3 regions of the Planococcus sp. TJ-301 genome follow, and region 2 is predicted to be linked to each of the others. Evidence: riboswitches for the same ligand, from Rfam matches in the RefSeq annotation. Region 2 holds a riboswitch; each other region holds the start of a gene.

The links. Region 2 has a riboswitch for lysine ahead of AC4EHJ_RS10545 (transporter substrate-binding domain-containing protein). Riboswitches for the same ligand answer to the same signal wherever they lie in the genome.
Region 1: another riboswitch for lysine. It lies ahead of dapA (4-hydroxy-tetrahydrodipicolinate synthase); the one in region 2 lies ahead of AC4EHJ_RS10545 (transporter substrate-binding domain-containing protein).
Region 3: another riboswitch for lysine. It lies ahead of AC4EHJ_RS15595 (Na+/H+ antiporter NhaC family protein); the one in region 2 lies ahead of AC4EHJ_RS10545 (transporter substrate-binding domain-containing protein).

The regions. Positions count from the first base shown of each region.
Region 1 is NZ_JBZDOH010000001.1:1,881,531-1,887,952, reverse strand. Features, by position in the region: gene AC4EHJ_RS09270 (DUF2382 domain-containing protein) at 1-467, opposite strand, end outside; gene AC4EHJ_RS09265 (Yip1 family protein) at 738-1,379, shown strand; gene AC4EHJ_RS09260 (hypothetical protein) at 1,560-1,745, shown strand; gene AC4EHJ_RS09255 (GGDEF domain-containing protein) at 1,703-2,017, shown strand; gene AC4EHJ_RS09250 (STAS domain-containing protein) at 2,137-2,979, shown strand; gene dapA (4-hydroxy-tetrahydrodipicolinate synthase) at 3,022-3,912, opposite strand; lysine riboswitch at 4,070-4,248, opposite strand; gene AC4EHJ_RS09240 (class I SAM-dependent methyltransferase) at 4,354-4,956, shown strand; gene ypfJ (KPN_02809 family neutral zinc metallopeptidase) at 5,024-5,872, shown strand; gene AC4EHJ_RS09230 (TraB/GumN family protein) at 5,977-6,422, shown strand, end outside.
Region 2 is NZ_JBZDOH010000001.1:2,162,703-2,169,124, forward strand. Features, by position in the region: gene AC4EHJ_RS10535 (amino acid ABC transporter ATP-binding protein) at 26-760, opposite strand; gene AC4EHJ_RS10540 (amino acid ABC transporter permease) at 791-1,558, opposite strand; gene AC4EHJ_RS10545 (transporter substrate-binding domain-containing protein) at 1,623-2,468, opposite strand; lysine riboswitch at 2,602-2,784, opposite strand; gene AC4EHJ_RS10550 (nucleotidyltransferase domain-containing protein) at 3,059-3,844, opposite strand; gene AC4EHJ_RS10555 (SRPBCC family protein) at 4,042-4,491, shown strand; gene pgeF (peptidoglycan editing factor PgeF) at 4,623-5,381, shown strand; gene AC4EHJ_RS10565 (lipid II:glycine glycyltransferase FemX) at 5,606-6,422, opposite strand, start outside.
Region 3 is NZ_JBZDOH010000004.1:163,310-169,731, reverse strand. Features, by position in the region: gene AC4EHJ_RS15600 (sodium-dependent transporter) at 1-355, opposite strand, end outside; gene AC4EHJ_RS15595 (Na+/H+ antiporter NhaC family protein) at 556-2,130, opposite strand; lysine riboswitch at 2,244-2,426, opposite strand; gene AC4EHJ_RS15590 (bifunctional metallophosphatase/5'-nucleotidase) at 2,497-3,840, opposite strand; gene AC4EHJ_RS15585 (sulfite exporter TauE/SafE family protein) at 3,854-4,681, opposite strand; gene AC4EHJ_RS15580 (DUF72 domain-containing protein) at 4,681-5,541, opposite strand; gene AC4EHJ_RS15575 (DNA alkylation repair protein) at 5,793-6,422, shown strand, end outside.

The DNA.
Region 1 (6,422 bases), 280 kb from region 2:
TTTGTGCTTCCAGCCGCAAAACCACCGTTTGTGTTGCCGCCTGCAAAGCCTTCACGGGAAGAAGAAGTTCCGCGTTTTTCGTGGAATGAATTATAAGATTCGTTAAAGTCACTGTCGACATAAACCAGCAATTTGCCTTCTTCAAGTTGCCGGCGGGATTGTTCCGCATCTTTTTCATTTAAGTTCATGCTGTTGAATGCGTCGCCTGAAGCTTCTTCGCCTGCCAGCAAGTTGATGAATTTGCCCATGAAGCCTTCTTCTTGTTGCGGTGTACCGTTCGCTTCTGTTGAATCCGCTTCAACATGCACATGAGTCTGCCGCTCAACCATCGCCACCTGGTCGTGGTATTGCGCAACGACATAAATGTCATCTTCGCTATAGCCCTGTGATTTCAACTCTGTGATTTTATTTAATACTTCTGCCTGTACGTCATATGCGCCGATCAATTTGTTTTCATGGTTTGTCATTATAAATTCCTCCTCAGTATATGGTTCGGTGTAGAACCTAAAAGTTAAGGTAGAGGTAGTGTACCCACCCTTTTCAGTATTATAAACATCCAAAATATACATTATTCTTGAGAATAGGAACTTTTCTGGAACTGAAAATCAAAGTTCCTCAGTCTTTACCTATAATATATATTTAATAAAAGCCTAATTAGGGTATTAGAAAATATCAGAGAAAAAAATGCGATGCTGCTGCCGTCCGTCTTTATATCCGAGAGGAAGGAGGAGGGAATTATGGTAAGAGAAGATCGATTAAGCAAAGAGCGTGAGGTGAATCCATTCACCGATATTTGGCTGAGAACGCGTGAAACAGTGCGTTTCGTCATTGAACGAAAATCGGCCAAATATATGATTTTGCTCATTGTCCTGACAGGATTCGCATCCGGCCTGTTAGGGATGATGAATACCCGCAGTTCGGACATGGCCCCTTGGGCGGCCATTCTTCAGGCATTGATCACCGGTCCGATAGGGAGTGCTGTAGGCTATTTCTTAGGAGCAGCTATATTGACACTTGTAGGACGGCTGTTCAAAGGAACGGCGACTTATCAGGAAATGTTTAAAGCGCTTCCTGCAGCGCAAATACCGCAGATTTGGCTGTTGCCGCTGCTGATCATTTGGGCGCTTGCATCTCCGGAAACGTTCTTTGCAGACCGCGCAGATGTGGCGGGAAATCCAATTGTGGCAATCATGTCTATAGTGCTGGCGGTTGTTTCCGTCTGGACATTCATCATCGTCTGCAAAGCGGTGGGCGAAGCGCACCATGTCTCGTCTTGGAAAGGGTTTTTCATTGTCGTGTTGCCAGGCATCGTTATTACGATATTAGTGCTTCTTATTGTCTTTGTCATTTTCGCTTCGTTTTTTAATCAATTCTATTAGGAAGCTTATAAGTTCTGGATAATTATGAAAGTGTAGATGGGGGTTTTTGTACCTCTCTAACTTTCAAATAATAGGATAATTTGGTTGGGACGCTTTTATTGTGAATTTTGATGATATTATGGATGATAAGAAGTTAAAAACGAGACAGAGAATTGCTAGGGGCAAAAGGGGGAGCTGCTTGTGCAACAGCAGACGATGCAACGCAATAACATAAAGTTGCTTGGAAATGGGAAAAAAGCGTTGGTGTTCGGGCACGGTTTGGGCTGTGACCAAGATGTATGGAGTGCGATCACGCCTGCTTTTGAAGAGGAATTGGCCATCCCATGGGAGATGCCGTCCTGCAGGAGTTGGCTGATAAACTCTTGAGCGAAATTAAAAGCGGAGCGATCGTTGCACGAATGGGTGGAGAAGAATTCATCATTCTGCTGCCCGGGCATGCCATACAACCGGCAAAAGAATTTGGTGAAAAGTTGTGTGGGCGCCTCGAAAAGGCCGATTGGCGGCATGTCCCTATCACCGTCAGTATCGGAGTGGCGAGCTACCAAGTGAGAGACATTGCTAGGGAACTGTTCGCCCGTGCAGATAAAGCGCTTTATGCTGCAAAGAATGGTGGCTGCAATTGCGTAACAACAGGATGACGCGGAAACCGATTATTTCCTGGGCAATAAATAAGAGGAATTTTTCAGTATCCTAAATCGTTGACTGACAGGTATAATAAAAGACAATGAATGACAAACGCTACTTCGGGAGGTACCACATGAAAAGGGAAGTTACACTGCTCGGCCAACGGGTGGAAGAAGATAAATATTTAATCGCCCAATTGATCCAGGAAGAGGCATTAAAAGATGCCAGCCCGGCAGATGTTGCAGGCTATGGAGAGTTGCTGAAGGCGGTTATCGAGTTCCGTTCAGGGCTGATTGGATTGATCGGCAAATCCATCACGAATTTCCTTGATCCGCAACAGGCTTACGATGAGATTGCTGAATGGGGCCATGCCACCGGGAATTATTTCCTGAAAGAAGGCATGCAGCTCGATAGCGCTTTAGCGGAAACGAATATTTACCGCAAGCATATCGGGAAAGTTATCAAGTCGGAAGCTGTATACAAAGGCATAGAACTTGAAGTGCTTTTCGAGGTCATGGAATTTTTCCATAGCCTGCTTGACCATGCGGCGTATTCTTATAGTTTCGCGTACATCAATTCGTATCAAAAAAATCTTAAGGAAGCGCGCACGGAGTATTTGGAGCTGTCTTCGCCAGTTGTGCCCGTCAATGACGAAATTGCGATCTTGCCTCTTGTCGGTGCAATCGAAGTGGACCGCGCAGAACACATTCTGGAGAAAACGCTCATGTCAGTCGGCAATTTGGACGTTTCAACGTTGATCATCGATTTATCGGGTGTCGTGAAAGTAGATACCATGGTGGCACAACAAATTATCATGTTGACTGAGTCGCTGAAATTGATCGGTGTGCACGCTGTTCTGACCGGTATCCGGCCAGAAATTGCCCAGACGATTACGCATTTAGGTGTCGATGTCCGGCAGCTGGCACTTGGCGGCAGCTTGAAACAAGCCTTTAAAAAATTAACTGCTGAAACTTGATGCAAAAAACCCGCTGAAGCCTTTGCTTCAGCGGGTTTTTTATTATTGTGTAGCGGCCGTTTTTACTACCGGCGCTAAAGTTTCTTGTAACGTCAGTGTTTCTTGTTCCGTCAACGGAATCATCGGCAAGCGTACGCCGCCCACTGCTACACCAGCCCAGTTTAATGCTGATTTAACAGGAACTGGATTCGGTGCAGCAAATAACGAATTCATGACCGGCAGAAGTGTGCGGTGAAGCTGCGCGGCTTTTGCCGTGTCGCCGGCTTTAAAGCTGGAAATCATCACTTGCATTTCACGGCCGATGATATGGGCAGCTACAGATACGATGCCTGTTCCGCCAATTGCAAGAAGCGGCAAGGTCAAGCCGTCATCGCCGCTGTATAAACTGAACGTATCGGGTGTGCGTTCAATGATCTCGGCTGCGGCATCAAGGCTCCCGCTTGCTTCTTTGATGGAGACGATATTGTCGATTGCGGCTAAGCGCACAATGGTGTCGACTGACAGATTGACGACGCTGCGCCCAGGAATATTATATAGCATGACTGGCAGATGAGTGGCGGCTGCAATCGCTTGGAAATGCTGGAACATGCCTTCTTGTGAAGGTTTATTGTAATATGGTGTCACCAGCATAATGGCATCAACGCCCGCTTCTTCTGCACCGTGCGTCAACGTGATTGAAGCGCGTGTATTGTTTGAGCCGGTTCCTGCAATGACTGGAATGCGGCCTTGGACAGTATCGACGACAAACTTGAAGAGGTCGATCTTTTCGTCCTCCGATAAAGTCGGCGATTCGCCGGTAGTGCCTGCTACCACCAATGCATCGCTCCCGGTTTCAATTAAATGTTCCACTAGGGCTGCAGTTGCGGGGAAATCGATGTCACCGCTTGCGTCAAATGGCGTCACCATTGCTGTCACTACTTGTCCGAAATTCATAAATACCACCCTTTTCTCATTTTTTTGTGTGTTCTATTGTCTGCTGCTGCGTTGATCGTGCGTAATCAGAGGCGGCAAGCGTATCGGAAAAACAAAAAAGCAGCAACGAAGGGTCTCGTTGCTGCGATAGGATTAGCGTGTAAAGCGCTCAATCCATGCGTCAGATAGCCCTCCATATAGTCTCCTATATGACAGTCCTGCATTTGTTTAATGCAGACCCAGCAACATCGGCAATGAGCGCCTGGCCACTTCGGCAAATTCCCCTTTCAGCAGCTGTCATCGGATCTCATCATCCTCGAGCTGTCTACTGATGGTTTTTGCGCCTCTATCCTCACTCCGAAAAAGCGGAGCAAGAAATTATTGAATTAGCTAGACTTTACCAAATTCCTGCTTTAATTGCAAGTATGCAAGGCACTATTTTATAAGAATCGAGGAGATTTGATGGACGAACGGCAATACGATCACGACCTGAATATCCATACTTCAGGCATACAGCAGGGGTTCCATGATACCTTCCATTACAATCGCTACGAACCGACACCATATGAACTGCTCGAGACACTTTTCAATAGCTATCCTTTATCCCCGGAAGATAGGTTCGTCGATTTCGGCTCCGGCAAAGGGCGCCTCAACTTTTTGGTGCACCATTTGTTCGGCGCGGCATCGACCGGGGTCGAAATGGATCAGGGCCTTCACCAACAAGCCTGTGAAAACCTGGAGTCCTACGTGCAAAAGCGGCCAGCGGCAAAAGGGCGGATCCGTTTTGTCTGTACACTCGCTGAACAATACCGAATTCATCCCCACGACAATAAATTCTATTTTTTTAACCCATTTTCTGTTCAGATTTTCATCACGGTCATCAATAATATCCTGAAGTCCGTGGAACGTTCGCTGCGGAATGTCGAGCTGATCTTATTCTTTCCGTCAGAGGATTACATCGGCTATTTGGAGCATAGCACAGGATTTAAACAGTTCCAGGAAGTTGAACTGCCGGGAGTGGAAGGCGATTTAAGAGAGCGATTTTTAATTTACCGCCTCGATTGAAATGGATTAAAAGCGGTACCGAATGGGGTATAGCTTATAAAAAGTGAATGGCGAGGAGAGGAAATAGATGAAATGGAAGGGCAGAGCAGGCAGCGGCAACGTTGAAGACAGAAGAGGAAGAGGTGGCGGAGGCGGCGGCCTGATTGCCGGAGGCGGCATCGGCGGCTTGCTTATTGTTTTGTTGGTATCTTTTCTTGGAGGGGATCCGGGTGCGATGTTGGATACGATGGGCGGCGGATCGCAGTCAAATGAACCATATGTGGCATCCCAAGAAGAAGAGGAATTGGCGGAATTCGTGTCAGTCGTTCTTGCGGATACAGAACAGGTATGGACTGAAGTGTTCGCGGAAGAGGGCTTGGAATATGAGGAGCCGACCTTGGTGCTTTACACAGAGAGCGTTGATTCGGCATGCGGCACAGCGGGTGCGTCGGTTGGGCCGTTTTATTGCCCCGGCGACCAGAAACTCTACATTGACTTGAGCTTCTACGAAGAATTGCAGACCCAATTCCAGGCACCTGGCGATTTTGCGATGGCTTACGTCGTTGCGCATGAAGTGGGGCATCACGTACAAAACCTCCTTGGTACCATGGGCAAAGTGCAGCCGATGCGCAATAAGCTGAGCGAGGAAGATTATAATGAGCTTCAAGTGAAGCTTGAATTGCAGGCGGATTACTACTCGGGTGTCTGGGCGCACCACGCAGAAGGCATGGACCTCCTTGAAGAAGGAGATCTGGAAGAGGCATTGACGGCTGCCAGTGCGGTAGGCGATGACACCATCCAGCAACGGTCACGCGGCTATGTCGTTCCGGAAAGCTTTACGCACGGCACTTCGGAGCAGCGCAAGCGCTGGTTCTATAGAGGTTTTGAACATGGCGATCTGCGCAACGGCAACACGTTCAACGCAACCGGGTTATGACGCGACAATAGTTGATATTTTCGGCGATGTGATTCATTATTGAAATAGACAGTCTTTGCGCCTTGCGGCGGAGGGAAATTAGGTTCTGTGAAGGAAGTAAATCCATGCATGAAGAAAATATAACGCGCCTGTACATCGACGGCCGGGAAATTATTCTCATCGGTACAGCACACGTTTCGCGCCAAAGCGCGGTGCAGGTCAAAGAAGTCATTGAAGCGGAGCGGCCGGATTCGGTATGCATTGAGCTGGACGCCCAGCGCTACCAGTCGGTGACTGATAAGAGCAAGTGGAAAGAAACCGATATTTTCAAAGTCATCAAAGAAAAGAAATCCAGCTTGCTGCTGATGAACTTGGCGATCTCCTCGTTCCAGAACCGTCTGGCTGACCAGTTCGGCATCAAGCCGGGGCAGGAAATGCTGCAAGGCATTGAGTCCGCCAAAGACACCGGTGCAGAGTTGGTGCTTGCAGACCGCAACATCCAGGTCACTTTTTCCCGCATCTGGAGCAATATTGGCTTCATGGGAAAAGCGCAGCTGTTAACCTCCGTATT
Region 2 (6,422 bases):
GGCTGGATTTTGTTCTCTTTTTCGCTTAACGCAAGGTCCGCTTCAAAAACTCCTGAGTCCGCTCTTTCTTCGGGTTGTTGAAAATTTGTTCAGGCGGCCCTTCTTCAACGATGACGCCTTTGTCCATGAAGACAACCCGGTCTGCTACTTCTTTGGCAAATTCCATCTCATGCGTAACAATCAGCATTGTCAGCCCGCTTTTCGCCAAGTCTTTCATGACTTTCAGCACTTCGCCGACCATTTCGGGATCGAGTGCCGATGTCGGCTCATCGAACAGCATCACATCCGGTTCCATCGACAACGCACGCGCAATTGCCACACGCTGTTTCTGGCCGCCAGAAAGCTGTTCAGGCTTTGCATTGATGTATTGGTCCATGCCCACGACCTGCAGAAATTGCTTCGCTGTCTTTTCGGCATCTTGCCGCTTGCGCTTCAGCACTTTCATTTGCCCGACGACGCAATTGTTCAAGACATTGTGGTTATTGAACAAGTTGAATTGCTGGAACACCATGCCAAGTTTGGTGCGGTAGGAATGAATGTCATGGCGGTCATCAAGGATGTTTTCGCCATTATAGATGATCTTGCCGCCGCTCGGTTTTTCGAGCAGGTTGACACAGCGGAGCAGCGTCGATTTACCGGATCCGGACGACCCGATGACACATACTACTTCGCCTTTGCTGACAGAGAAATCGATGTCTTTCAACACTTCATGCGTTCCGAAGGATTTGCTTAAATGCTGGATTTCAATAACTTTTTCCATAAGGTCTCCTCTTCTGCTATTGCGGATTTCTTATTCTTTGATTTTATGTTCTGTGTCTTCTGCCGTGACCACTTGCATTGGCAAGCCGCCGATCATGCTGTAATTGGACGGCCCTGCCATTTTGCGCTCAAGCTTGCGCAGCAGGAGCGTGATGGTGAATGTCATGACAAAGTACAAGACGCAGGCGATGAAGAACGATTCGAAATACCGGAAATTATTGCCCGACACCGACTTGGTCTGGAAAAACAATTCCGTGACGCCGATAACGTTCAATACGGCGGTGTCCTTGATATTGATGACAAACTGGTTGCCGGTTGCCGGAAGGATGTTGCGCACTACCTGCGGCATGACGACGTTCATCATTGTCTGGAAATGATTCATGCCGATTGCCTGTGCCGCTTCGAACTGTCCTTTGTCGACAGAAATGATACCGCCCCTGACGATTTCCGACATATAAGCGCCCGTATTAATGGAGACGATGAAAATCGCCGCCGTAAAGACATCCATATCAATGCCGAAAGCCATCGCCGAGCCGTAGAAAATGACCATTGCCTGAACAATCATCGGCGTGCCGCGGAAAAATTCCACGTACGCGGACAGCAAGAAATTGATCGTTTTCTGGAACAAACGCTTCACGCCGCGCTCCGGCATCGGAACTGTATTGACAATGCCGATAATCAAACCGATTGCGGCACCGATCAACGTGCCGATGATGGAAATCAGCAATGTCATCCCTGCTCCGCGCAGGAACATTGGCCAATTATTTGTAAGTATGGTGATAACCCACTCAAGACTCATGGTTTTCCTCCTAAAAAAATTTAAAGCCGGCTGCATTTAGCTGCAGCCGGCACCGCCTAAACTTTTACTGGGCAGCTGGTTGGTTTTGAATAGCCTTATCCATGATTTCCTGGCGTTGCTCTTCTGAGATGCCAGTTAATGTTTCGTTGATCTGTTCTGTAAACTCGCTGCCTTTTTTCAAGCCGACAGCTACTGCCGTGTCATCTTCTGAAGTCTCAAAGCCGTCTGTGAATTCCACCATCGCGAAATTCTCGTTCGCTGCTGAAGCGCTGACCGCTTCCGGGCGTTCTGAAACATAGCCGTCAATCATGCCCGACTCAAGCGCTACCCGCATTGCTGGGAAGCTTTCCATTGCCGTCTCTTTGGAAACCCCTTCAATTTGGTCGATAACCGTATAATGGAACGTATTCAATTGCGCCGTTATTTTCGCGCCGCTGAAGTCAGCAAGCTCGCTCGCGCCTTCAAATTCGCCGCCTTTTTTCACAACCATCACCAATTCCGATGTGTAATAATGCTCGGAAAAATCGATGGTTTCTTTGCGTTCCGCTGTCGGCGACATGCCCGCCACAATGGCATCGATTTTGCCGGAGTTCAGTGCTGGGACCAAGCCGTCCCATTCCGTTTTGACGATTTCCAATTCTTTTCCGAGACCTTCCGCGATTTGTTTCGCGATTTCCACATCATAGCCGCCCGCGTATTCCGCATTGCCGGAAATTTTCACAGCGCCATTGGAATCATCGCTCTGCGTCCAGTTGAACGGCGCGTAGCCCGCTTCCATCCCTACTTTAAACGTCCCGCCTTCTTCAGTTGAACCTCCGCCTGAAGCTGCGTCTTCTTCCGATCCGCATCCCGCAAGCAACATGCCCAGTGAAAGCACGGCTGTTAACATCAATCCTGATTTCTTTTTCATCTTTTCATTCTCCCCCTTTGTGTTTTAAGTAAAATAATTCTGAATAGGCCAAAAAGGGCAGCTATGTACAAAAAAAGACCTGAGATAGACTCAGATCGCTATATGCATAGTTGCCCTAAATCCTCTTTTCCCGTATCGAGATAGCACACCGCGAAAGACTGGGAAGTCCAATGCGGCAGTCCTGCAATTATTCACTGCAGACCCAGCAAGTAATAATGAGAAATATTACAAACTTCGGCGGTCTTCCCTTCTCCATAGCATCCTTGTTTCTCAAACTCCTCTATGGACTAATAAATTCCGCGCCTCTACCTCACCGGAAAGTGAGGTCATATTCACTTGTTTTTCATAGTCTACATTATTACTTTTTTCCTGTCAACGCCGCTCCAAATTCTGTTCTGCGCTCTTTTTCCGCGTCTTATCATCCATCAAAACTATTCAAAGAAAAAGTAGTTGTTGTAATTAAGCGAATATCCAAATTTATTACTATTCTTGTTTTAAATGAAAGCATAAAAATATTTCACCTTCCAAAGCAAAGGACTGAAAAAGGCGAATCGGCTCTTTTAAAGATGGTCTGCCTTTTGTTTGCGCAATTATTCCCATACTTGCTTTAAAGTTTCCCTAAATAAAGAATTAAGCTTATCGGTTGGGTCTCCAATGCGCGGCGGCAATGTCTTTGCATAAGCTTCCAGCCCTTCAATTTCACTGTCCAAGAAATGATGAATGGCAGGAATCCGCTGTTCCAGATCCAGCTCTTCCCCCGCTTTCTTGCGCTCCAACAAATCGAGGATCTCCTCTTTCAAAATCCCCTCGGGCACAAGACCTTCCATTAACTCATAAAAATCAATCGGCGGAATGGTCTGGTGCTCTTTGATCCAAGTCGCAGCCAATACAGGACGCAATGCATAAAAATATTTTTTTATCTTTACCTCCTCTTTGTTGAGATGGGTCCGGTAATTACTTTTCGCCATATTTAAATAATGGTAGAGGCTTGCATTCGGAAAGAAAACTTCATCTTCCAAGGTCTTTAATTTTTCTTTGAACGAATAGGCTTCATAATACTGGATTTCGCTGTACATCCACTCCAGAAATGGTGGGTTGCTTTTCCGGAACAGCCGCAAAGCTTTCGTGATTTCCCAACCGCTGATGTCGAGCATGTCGTTAATGGGCATTTCAATGACATCCCGCTTCTCGCCGATGCCTTGCGGGTCGATGGCCAAATACCACTCCAGCTGATGAATATAGACGAAACGGACGTCGTAATCACTGTCCGTTGACGGAAATCCCCACGCCCGGCTGCCGGACTCAACCGCGAACAGCACTTTCACTTGAAACTGTTCTTCGATTTCTTTTAACTTTTCCTGTATCACCTGATCCATCAACGCCACCGCTTTCATTAATTTCACTTCTTATTTGATTAGCATAATTGATTTGCCACGGAATGCCAATTTGCCCACACATCCCATATACACCATAATAATTTATTTAAATATTCCGATAAATTAGAAGTTTAATGATTTCTTCGTTGTATAATGAAAGCAGAAATCATCTTGCATTCCAGGAGGCGAATGAACGCATGGCTCACACGAAACAGACCATCTTCATCAATGCTCCACTTGAAAAAGTTTTTCGCTACACCATCAATCCTGAAAATTGGGCACATTTCTACAACAATCTGGCTTCTCCGAAAAAAATTGACGGCAACGGTGAGGTCGGTACCGTCGTTGAAGCCGAGTATGCCATCATGGGCATGCATTTCCCTGAAACCATTCAAGTCACAGAATGCGAAATCACCGACAGCACCGCCAAATGGACGGGCATGATGAGCGGCAGTTTCAATGCCAGACAATCCAGCTATTACGTTACGAGAGACTCTGGTACAGAGGTCAGTTTTGAAATCGAAAGCTATATCCCGGATGACTTGTTCGGAAAAATCACCGACCGGATCATCTACGAACGGCTGAGCCGGAACTCTGCCTCCCATACCTTGGAAAACATCAAAGCCATTTGTGAAAGTTCCGAGTAGCAAAAAGGAAAGCGCGCTGCAAAGCGTACTTTCCTTTTTTGGTTGGCTTCTGGCCGTTGCTGCTATATATTTTAGGAAAGGCAGTAAGTTTTTTCAGAGCCCTGGTAAAATTGTTGAAAAGAGGTGCGAAGATGAAATCGATTATTTATACGGACGACAACAAGTTTCTTGCAGGCATTACGGTGAAGAACGAAGAAGCACCGGAAGCCAATAATATGGCGCTCCACGCATGCATGGATCCTGCTAAGATTGCCGAAAACCGGGCACTTCTTACAACATCAGTCAATAGCAGCATGAATGATCTCGTTTGCGCCCAGCAAACCCATAGCGCCAATTTCCACCGCGTGGAAACGTCGGACAAAGGCCGCGGCGCATTGGATTTGGCGAGCGCCATACCGGATACGGACGCTCTTTATACATACGAATCGTGCATCTTGTTGTCCAGCTTTGCTGCCGACTGCGTGCCGATCCTGTTTTTCAACGAATCGGCGGGAGTTGTCGGCGCCGTCCATTCCGGCTGGCAAGGGACGGCAAAAGAGATTTCATTGAAATTGTTCCAACACCTGATTGAAGTGGAACAATGCCGGCCGGAGGATTTTCGCATCCAGATTGGACCTGCCCTGAGTCAGGAGAAATTCGAAGTCGATGAAGACGTGTATTTGAAATTCAAGGCGCTTGGCTATGCGGACAGCTTTGCGTATTACAATGAAGAAACCGGCAAATACCACATCGACAACCAGCTTGTGGTGAAAAAGCAATGTGAACTCGCAGGCATCCCTGCAGATTCCATAGCGGTCGACCGGATCTGCACGTATCAGGATCCTTCCGGCTTTTCTTACCGAGAAAACCGGAAAGCCGGCCGCCATATGGCATTCATTATGAAAAAATAGAGGCAAAGCCAATCGCGAAAGGCATTCCAGTGAAAGCTGGAATGCTTTTTTTCATAGATATTAATCAAAATTGCTGCAAATAGCGTATTTTAATTGGATAGTTTTGGATTCACTTCCCTTGCCGAGCGAAATACTTTCTCTCAACTGCTAAATACTTTCCGCACGCAAAAAGGGGCGTCTCCGAAAGGACGCACCTGCCAAATCTATTCGTATTTAATGTTGCCTCAAGCTCTGTACAAAGGAAAATAGGAGCTGTTTTCGTCTTTCTCTTTTTCAAAACAAAGCATTTGGTACAACGCAGGATTGTGGATTTTCTTTCCGATATGGAATTCCAGCGGTGCGTCTTGGGTGAAAGTCTTTTTGAAGCGGTAAAGGTTGTCGTCCTGACCTGAATAGCCGCCGCCCAGATGAAACGCTTCCGCGCCCCCCGCCTGGCCCCATTCGGCGATTTTGAAAAGCAGCAAATTGTTCGCACCCAGGTTCCGATATGCCATTAATGATCCTGATAAATGATAGTGGATGAATTTGCCCTGGCTCAACACTAAGGTCGCCGCAATCATTTTCCCATCCAGGAATGCGCCGAAGAAATGAAGGTCCGATCCGAACAGCGTGATGGTTTTTCGGAAATATTCCTCGGTGAAAAAGTAATAACGGGTCGCGTTGTTGCGGCGCATGGTGTCGTAATACATCAAGATGAATTCCTCGAGGTAATCTTCCGTGCTGATTTTTTTGATTTCGATGTTGTTCTTTATCGCTTTGCGGATCATGTTGCGGTTTTTTCCCGGAATGCGGCTCAGCAAATCGCCTTCCTGCTGCAGCCCGATTGCCACTGTATCGCTGACGTAGGAAATCTCCATCTCGGTTTCGAAACCTTGCTGGTTGCCTAATAACGGATGGAATCTGGCAAATTCCGAGACGATGTGATGGCGCTGGCAATATGCGCCGAATTCTTTTCGGAATTCCGACAGCAAAGCCTGCTCGCTGCCGCAGCATGAAATCAGCGGTCCACCGTAGCCATATGGTGTCGTAATATCGTATAAT
Region 3 (6,422 bases), on a different contig from region 2:
CCTGGTTGAATGAGAAAATCGTGTAACGCATAGACCAAGCGATGATAACTGCATAATAGGTGGATATGACAAATGAGACAAATACTGCCCACCAGCCCAGCCACTCCATTTTCTTGCCGCCCATTCTAAAGAATGATAACGGTGCGGATCCACGGTATTTATGCCCAATGGTGAATTCTAAAATTAGAATTGGTATCCCTGCGGTCAACAGAGCGAATAAGTACGGTATAAAGAATGCTCCTCCACCATTTTCATAGGCTACATATGGAAAACGCCAAATGTTCCCCAAACCTACCGCCGAGCCGACTGCCGCTAAAATAAAACCGGCGCGTGTGCCCCATTGCGAACGTTCCATTTTTCTTCCCCCTTTTTTGTCTTCTTCCATTTTTCTTACAGAAAAATAGGAAGTTTGTTTATTTTCAGATTATTGACTAATCTAAAATTAGTATAACTATGGGTTCCTCTAAAGTAAAGATAATTCCGGAAAAAATTTCTTAAAAACTATTACTGCAATAATAAAAAAGCAGAGATCCAAGATCTCTGCTTTTAAAACCACTAGCTATTTGCTTGTTTTTCTAAAATTGTAGTTCGTTTTGACCATACAAGGAATAATACTGCTAAAATGACTATGACTGTCAGTAGCGACCATAGAAGTGAACCTGTAAAACCTATTACGATGTAGCCGACCGCTGCTATAGCAGCTGCAGTCAATGCATAAGGCAATTGAGTCAACACATGGTCCATATGGTTGCTTCCTGCACCGGTAGACGACAGAATCGTCGTATCGGAAATTGGTGAACAATGGTCTCCGAACACTGCGCCTGCCAAAACCGCTGCAAGTGCTGGCAGCAGTAATTCTGGTGCAGCTTGTGCCATGATATTTCCGGCAATTGGCAGCAAGATCCCGAAAGAGCCCCATGAAGTTCCTGTTGAGAAGGCCATGATTCCTGCAAGTACGAAAAGCAGCACAGGAAGGATTTCAATCGGCATATTGCTTTCAGTAACAAAATCAGCCAAATACAGTCCTGTCTCCAATGCACCAATCAAATAACTCAACGACCATGCAAAAATCAAAATCAGCACAGCTCCAAGCATAGAACGGATGCCTTCAAAGATGCCTTTTCCAACCCAAGACGCTTTCGCTGTTTTATTGTGTTTGAATTGGCGAACGTACAATAGGATGGAAGAAATCGCACCCAATAAACCGCCGGCCATCAAAGAAGCAGGAACATCCGTGTTTTCAAAAATTGCCCAGATATCCAAGATCTGCCCTGCATTCTGGTAACCGGTCCAAATCATTGCCCCGATCGTTCCTGCAACCAGCAAGATGATCGGCAAAAGCAGATCCGTCACACGGCCGTGACCATGGACCGGGAAGTCTTCTTTCATCTCCCCAGGAATTGTTTTCTTGGCATCGAATAGTTCGCCCGTTGTAATAGCGCGTGTTTCGTGTTTTTTCATAGCACCGAAATCGACATCGCGCACTGCGACGAAAAAGACGATTGCCAATGCTGCGACTACGTAGAAATTCATCGGAGCCATCCAGATGAACGCTTCAAGCGCAGACATCTGAACAAAAGTCTGTGCCGACAAGATGCTGGCGATGATTCCGATGATTGCCGCTCCCCAGCTGGAAACAGGCGAAATAACACAAACAGGTGCAGCCGTTGAATCGATGAAATAAGCAAGTTTAGCGCGTGAAATTTTGTAGCGGTCCGTAATCGGACGTGCTACTTGGCCAACTGCCAACGCATTGAAATAATCATCGATGAAAATGACCATTCCGAGCACGACTGTCAGCACTTTTGCGCCTCGGCGTGTTTTGATGCGTTCAGATGCCCAATCGGCAAATGCCATACTGCCGCCCGACAGGCTGACAAACGCGGTAATGATTCCGAGCAAAAACAAGAACAGCAGGATAAAGACGTTATAAGCGTTGAACCCTCCGTCCCAGAACGTGATGGCAAATGAATTGAAGATTTCCGTAGCGGCTTGCACCGGCGCGAAAGAAGTCAAAATGAACGCCGCAGCGACAATCCCTGCGCCAAGCGACAACAGTACACGTTTTGTCAGCAGGACCATGACGATTGCCACGATTGGCGGCAAAATCGAAAAAATAGTGTTTTCCATGTTAAATTCCTCCTTTTTTAATAGGATGGAAGAGAAAGTAAGAAAAAAAGGCTGATTGTTCCCAATGGATACAATCAGCCTTCTACAATTCGTCTGTGTGGTAAAACATCAAACAACCCTGTAGCTCTTCGTCTATGCAAAACACAGACGACAGTGACATTCTTGTTCAGAATGACCCCAGCCTCTTTTTCAGTGACAGCTGAAAAAGAAACTTCGGCAAAACCCCCTTTCGGATGCGAGCAACCATGTCATACCCCCGCACCCTACTGATAAGCCTTGCAGCCTCTACCCATCGATATTGAATTCATTAAAAGCATAGCGCACAATATTAATGAAATCAAATGAATTTCAACTCCGAATATTCACTCATTTCACCGGTTTAGTGCGGAAAAATTGGCTAAAGACATCGCGCAGAAATTCCGGCATGAAATACGTTTTCGGAGCACGCTTCAGCTCCGGGAAAAAATAGCCGAACGTGAACATATCTAGTGTGATCAAGTTGAACATTTCATCATGCCGCGCGCGGCGGCCGCCAATGTGCAGCTCATGCCCGACCAATGAAAAGTTGACGCGGACCATGTTGCCGAAAACCGCCCCTCTGAAACCCATCCCTTTCAATTCGATATTCGGCCAGTCAGCGTTCAACGATTGAAGAAAGATTTCTTTCAGTTCTGCACCACTCAACTCGATCATGCACAAATTGATCGGATGCGGCAACATCTTATGGAAATCGTAACGCGTTGTCTCGCCGAGCGGCATATCTTCCATGAACAACCCAGCATTGAACAACGCACAATCCGCACCGGAGTATTCCAGCATCGCTTGGCCGAAAAGTTCAGCAAGTTCTGAGTCTTTGAACCACTCTGCCTTTAAAGGCTTGTCGTTGTAAAAGACCGGTTCGTTCAGCTGCATTTTGCCCTCCTCAATGAGCATGTCATTGAACCCTTCATCATTGCTGCGCAGATCGGCCGTTTCAATCAGCTCTGCTTCCCGCTCCCCCGTAACTGGGTCGATTGTGATATGGCCTATAAACATGCCGAACTTCCCGGCAGCACCGAGCAGCGAATCATTGATCATTTTCCCTTCGTGGAAAATATGGTGGGTATGCGCGCCAAGGATGATATCCAAGTCGCTGCACATTTCTGCAAGCAGCTCATCTTCCCTGATACCAAGATGCGAAAGGCAGACGATAAAATCGACGGTCCCCTTCAGCTCTGCGGCGGCTTCAACAATGGATTGCTTAGCATCTGACACTGTCCAGCCAAGGCGCTTGTAAAAAGGCGTGAATTCCGCAGTCGCCCCGACCAACCCGATTTTCCGGCCCTCCGCAGTCGAGACGACTGCTGATGGTTTTGCCCAAGACGGACGGCGGCCTTCAGCGGTGAAAAGATTTGATACCACCACATCAAAATCAGCTTGTATATATAACTCGTCCAATTCTTTTTTCGACAAAGTAATGCCTTCATTGTTCCCAATGGTCACTGCATCATAGCCAGCATCGTTTAGAAGATCCACATTGCCTTTCCCGGCAGTCCCTTCACTAAAAGGGTGCGAACGGTCAACATGGTCGCCGATATCCAAAATCAAGCATGTATCGCCCGCCTCCTCATGCCAGCGCTTGCGTTCATGCAAAAAGGCACGGATCTCCGGCCAATGTGAAAAATGGCTGTGGAGATCATTTGTATGATAAATATGAATAATTTCCCCCATGTTCTGCACCTCTTTAAATACTGAATAATCCCTCATAAATCGAACGCAAGCCAAGGATCAGCAACGCTAGCCGCAAAATGACGACAAGCGTCTCCGATTTTATCTTTTTGTTCAATGACGCACCAATCTTAGCTCCGATGTACGCCGTAGGCACAATCGCAAGTGTATAAATCCAAGGCACATTGCCTAGTGAAATATGCGTGATTGAATTGATAATGGAAGATAAGAACACCATCAACATTGACGTACCGACCGCGACATGCGGCGGGAACAAGAACAGTAGGATCATAGCGGGCACCATAATGGACCCTCCACCGATGCCGAATAGCCCCGATGCGAAACCGACGCCGAACGTCAACAGCAAAGCGAACCATATTGGATAACCATAAACATATTCCTTGTTCATCGAATCCGTGAATGTGTTCTTTTTACCGTTTTCAACAAACCAGTAGACAACCTTCAATTTGTCCCTAACCAATAATAATAGGGATAAGAAGACTAGCAGAATGCCGAAATACAAATTGAATGATGGCAGGTCGAGCCCTTTATTGACAAAGGCGCCTACTACTGTACCCGGAGCGCTCCCTGCAAAGAAGATAAGCGCGCTCCGGTAGTCGACCGTCTTGACCTTTATATAAGACAATGTGGAAGACAAGCCGGTGAAAATCATCATGATGACAGATAAACCGACGATTTGCTGAGGGCTCAAATCGGGGAAGAAAGCGACAGTGGCTACTAGGAACAACATCGCCGGAACCAGAATAACCCCGCCTCCGAGTCCGATCAACGCTCCCACTATGCCCGATAACAATCCTACAATCGCCAGCAATACAAATTCCATTAAAATCCTCCTTCAAATAAATCCAGTTGCTTTGCGGACAAACCATTGAATTCCAAGCCGTTCATGCTTTGGAACTGTTTGGCATCCCCAGCCGCATGCCCGCCGGAATTATTATTGAATATGACATAAACGGTTTCGGAAGATTTCTGAAGGGTTTCAACCGCGCTGCTGATTTCACGCAATTCTTCTTCGTTGTAATCATACAAATAACGAACTTCGCGCCACTTTTGGCCTCCGCCTGGATTTGTCCAGCCGTGCACATTACGCCCGTGGATACGCAATAGTGCTTTGTCACCGCGCGTTGACGCTGCCACTAGCGGGACAGAACCATCCCCTGCCTGCGGTTCGTCGCATACCGTATGGATCAAGTTGTTTTCCTTCAAAAATTCCAGCGTTTTATCGCGGAATTCCGGCGCATACCAGGACTGGTGGCGGAATTCAATCGCCATGTCGAACTCTTGTAGATGGCCGGTGATTTCTCTTATTTGTTCCACATTATCCTTCTGACAATCAAACCAAGGTGGAAATTGCAGCAGCACCATCGCCAATTTCCCCGCTTCCTTCATGGGACGGATCGATAAGCGAAACGCTTCAAACATTTCTTCTCTACTGTCAAAAGGGTTTTCCCCGCGCAGATGGCCAGTCATGCCTTGGTAGGCTTTCACAACGAACTGAAAACCATCTGGCGTCTCATTTATCCACTTGGTGATGTTGCGCGCCGGCTGAACGGCATAGAATGAAGAATCCAGCTCGACAATCGGGAAATGGGCACTATAATCAATGAGTTTTTCAGTCTTTTTCGAATCCGGGCTGTAGACGTCCGGATGGTCGCCCCAACCTGTCAATCCTACGTTTATCATCGTCCCGCCTCCATTTTTCACTGTTATTTTATGATAGCATAGAAAAAAACGAACGTCTTTTATGAGGACGCTTCATAATCGTTTGTGTCAGCTTTCAGCCTTTTGCTGAATAAGGAGTGAATGGGTATCATTTAGCAATTTCTTCTATACAATGTAAACCGCACTCTGCTTCATTAAAATCCTCTATTGTTTTATTTCCCACCTATTGAATATGCTACACTTTTTTAAAAGCTAACTGGAGATGGTAAAAGATGAAAACAGATTGGAACCATAACAAGCTTACCGAAAAATTCGAAGCACACCGTGATGAAACCCTAGCCCTTCTGATGGCTGCCTATATGAGAAACCAGTTCACTTTCCTGGGCATAAGAACGCCTTTGCGGAAAGCTTTGCTAAAAGAACAGTTTGCGGAATGCCGACTCCCGGAACTAAACCGCTTGGTGGAAGAAGTCTGGACTCTATATAAGTTTCCGGAACGCGAGTACCAGTACGCTGCAATCGCTCTGCTCGATAAGATGAAAAGCCAATTATCAGTCCATGACCTGCCTTTTCTTCGCGAACTGGTGGAAAGCAAGCCCTGGTGGGACAGTGTCGATTCCATCGCGCCGCGTATTGTCGGGCACGTGATTCAACATGAACGAAATGCCGGTGCTGCCGCAATGTTTGAATGGTCAAGCGCGAGTAATATGTGGACCAACCGGGCAGCCATTCTTCATCAATTGAAATTCAAGCAAGCAACAGACACTGCGGTGCTCAGCCGCATCATTTTACAGCATGCCAATTCATCCGAGTTCTTTATCCAAAAGTCCATCGGCTGGGCGCTGCGGGAATACGCCAAAACCGATCTGGAATGGGTAAGAGATTTTGTTGCCACTTCTACG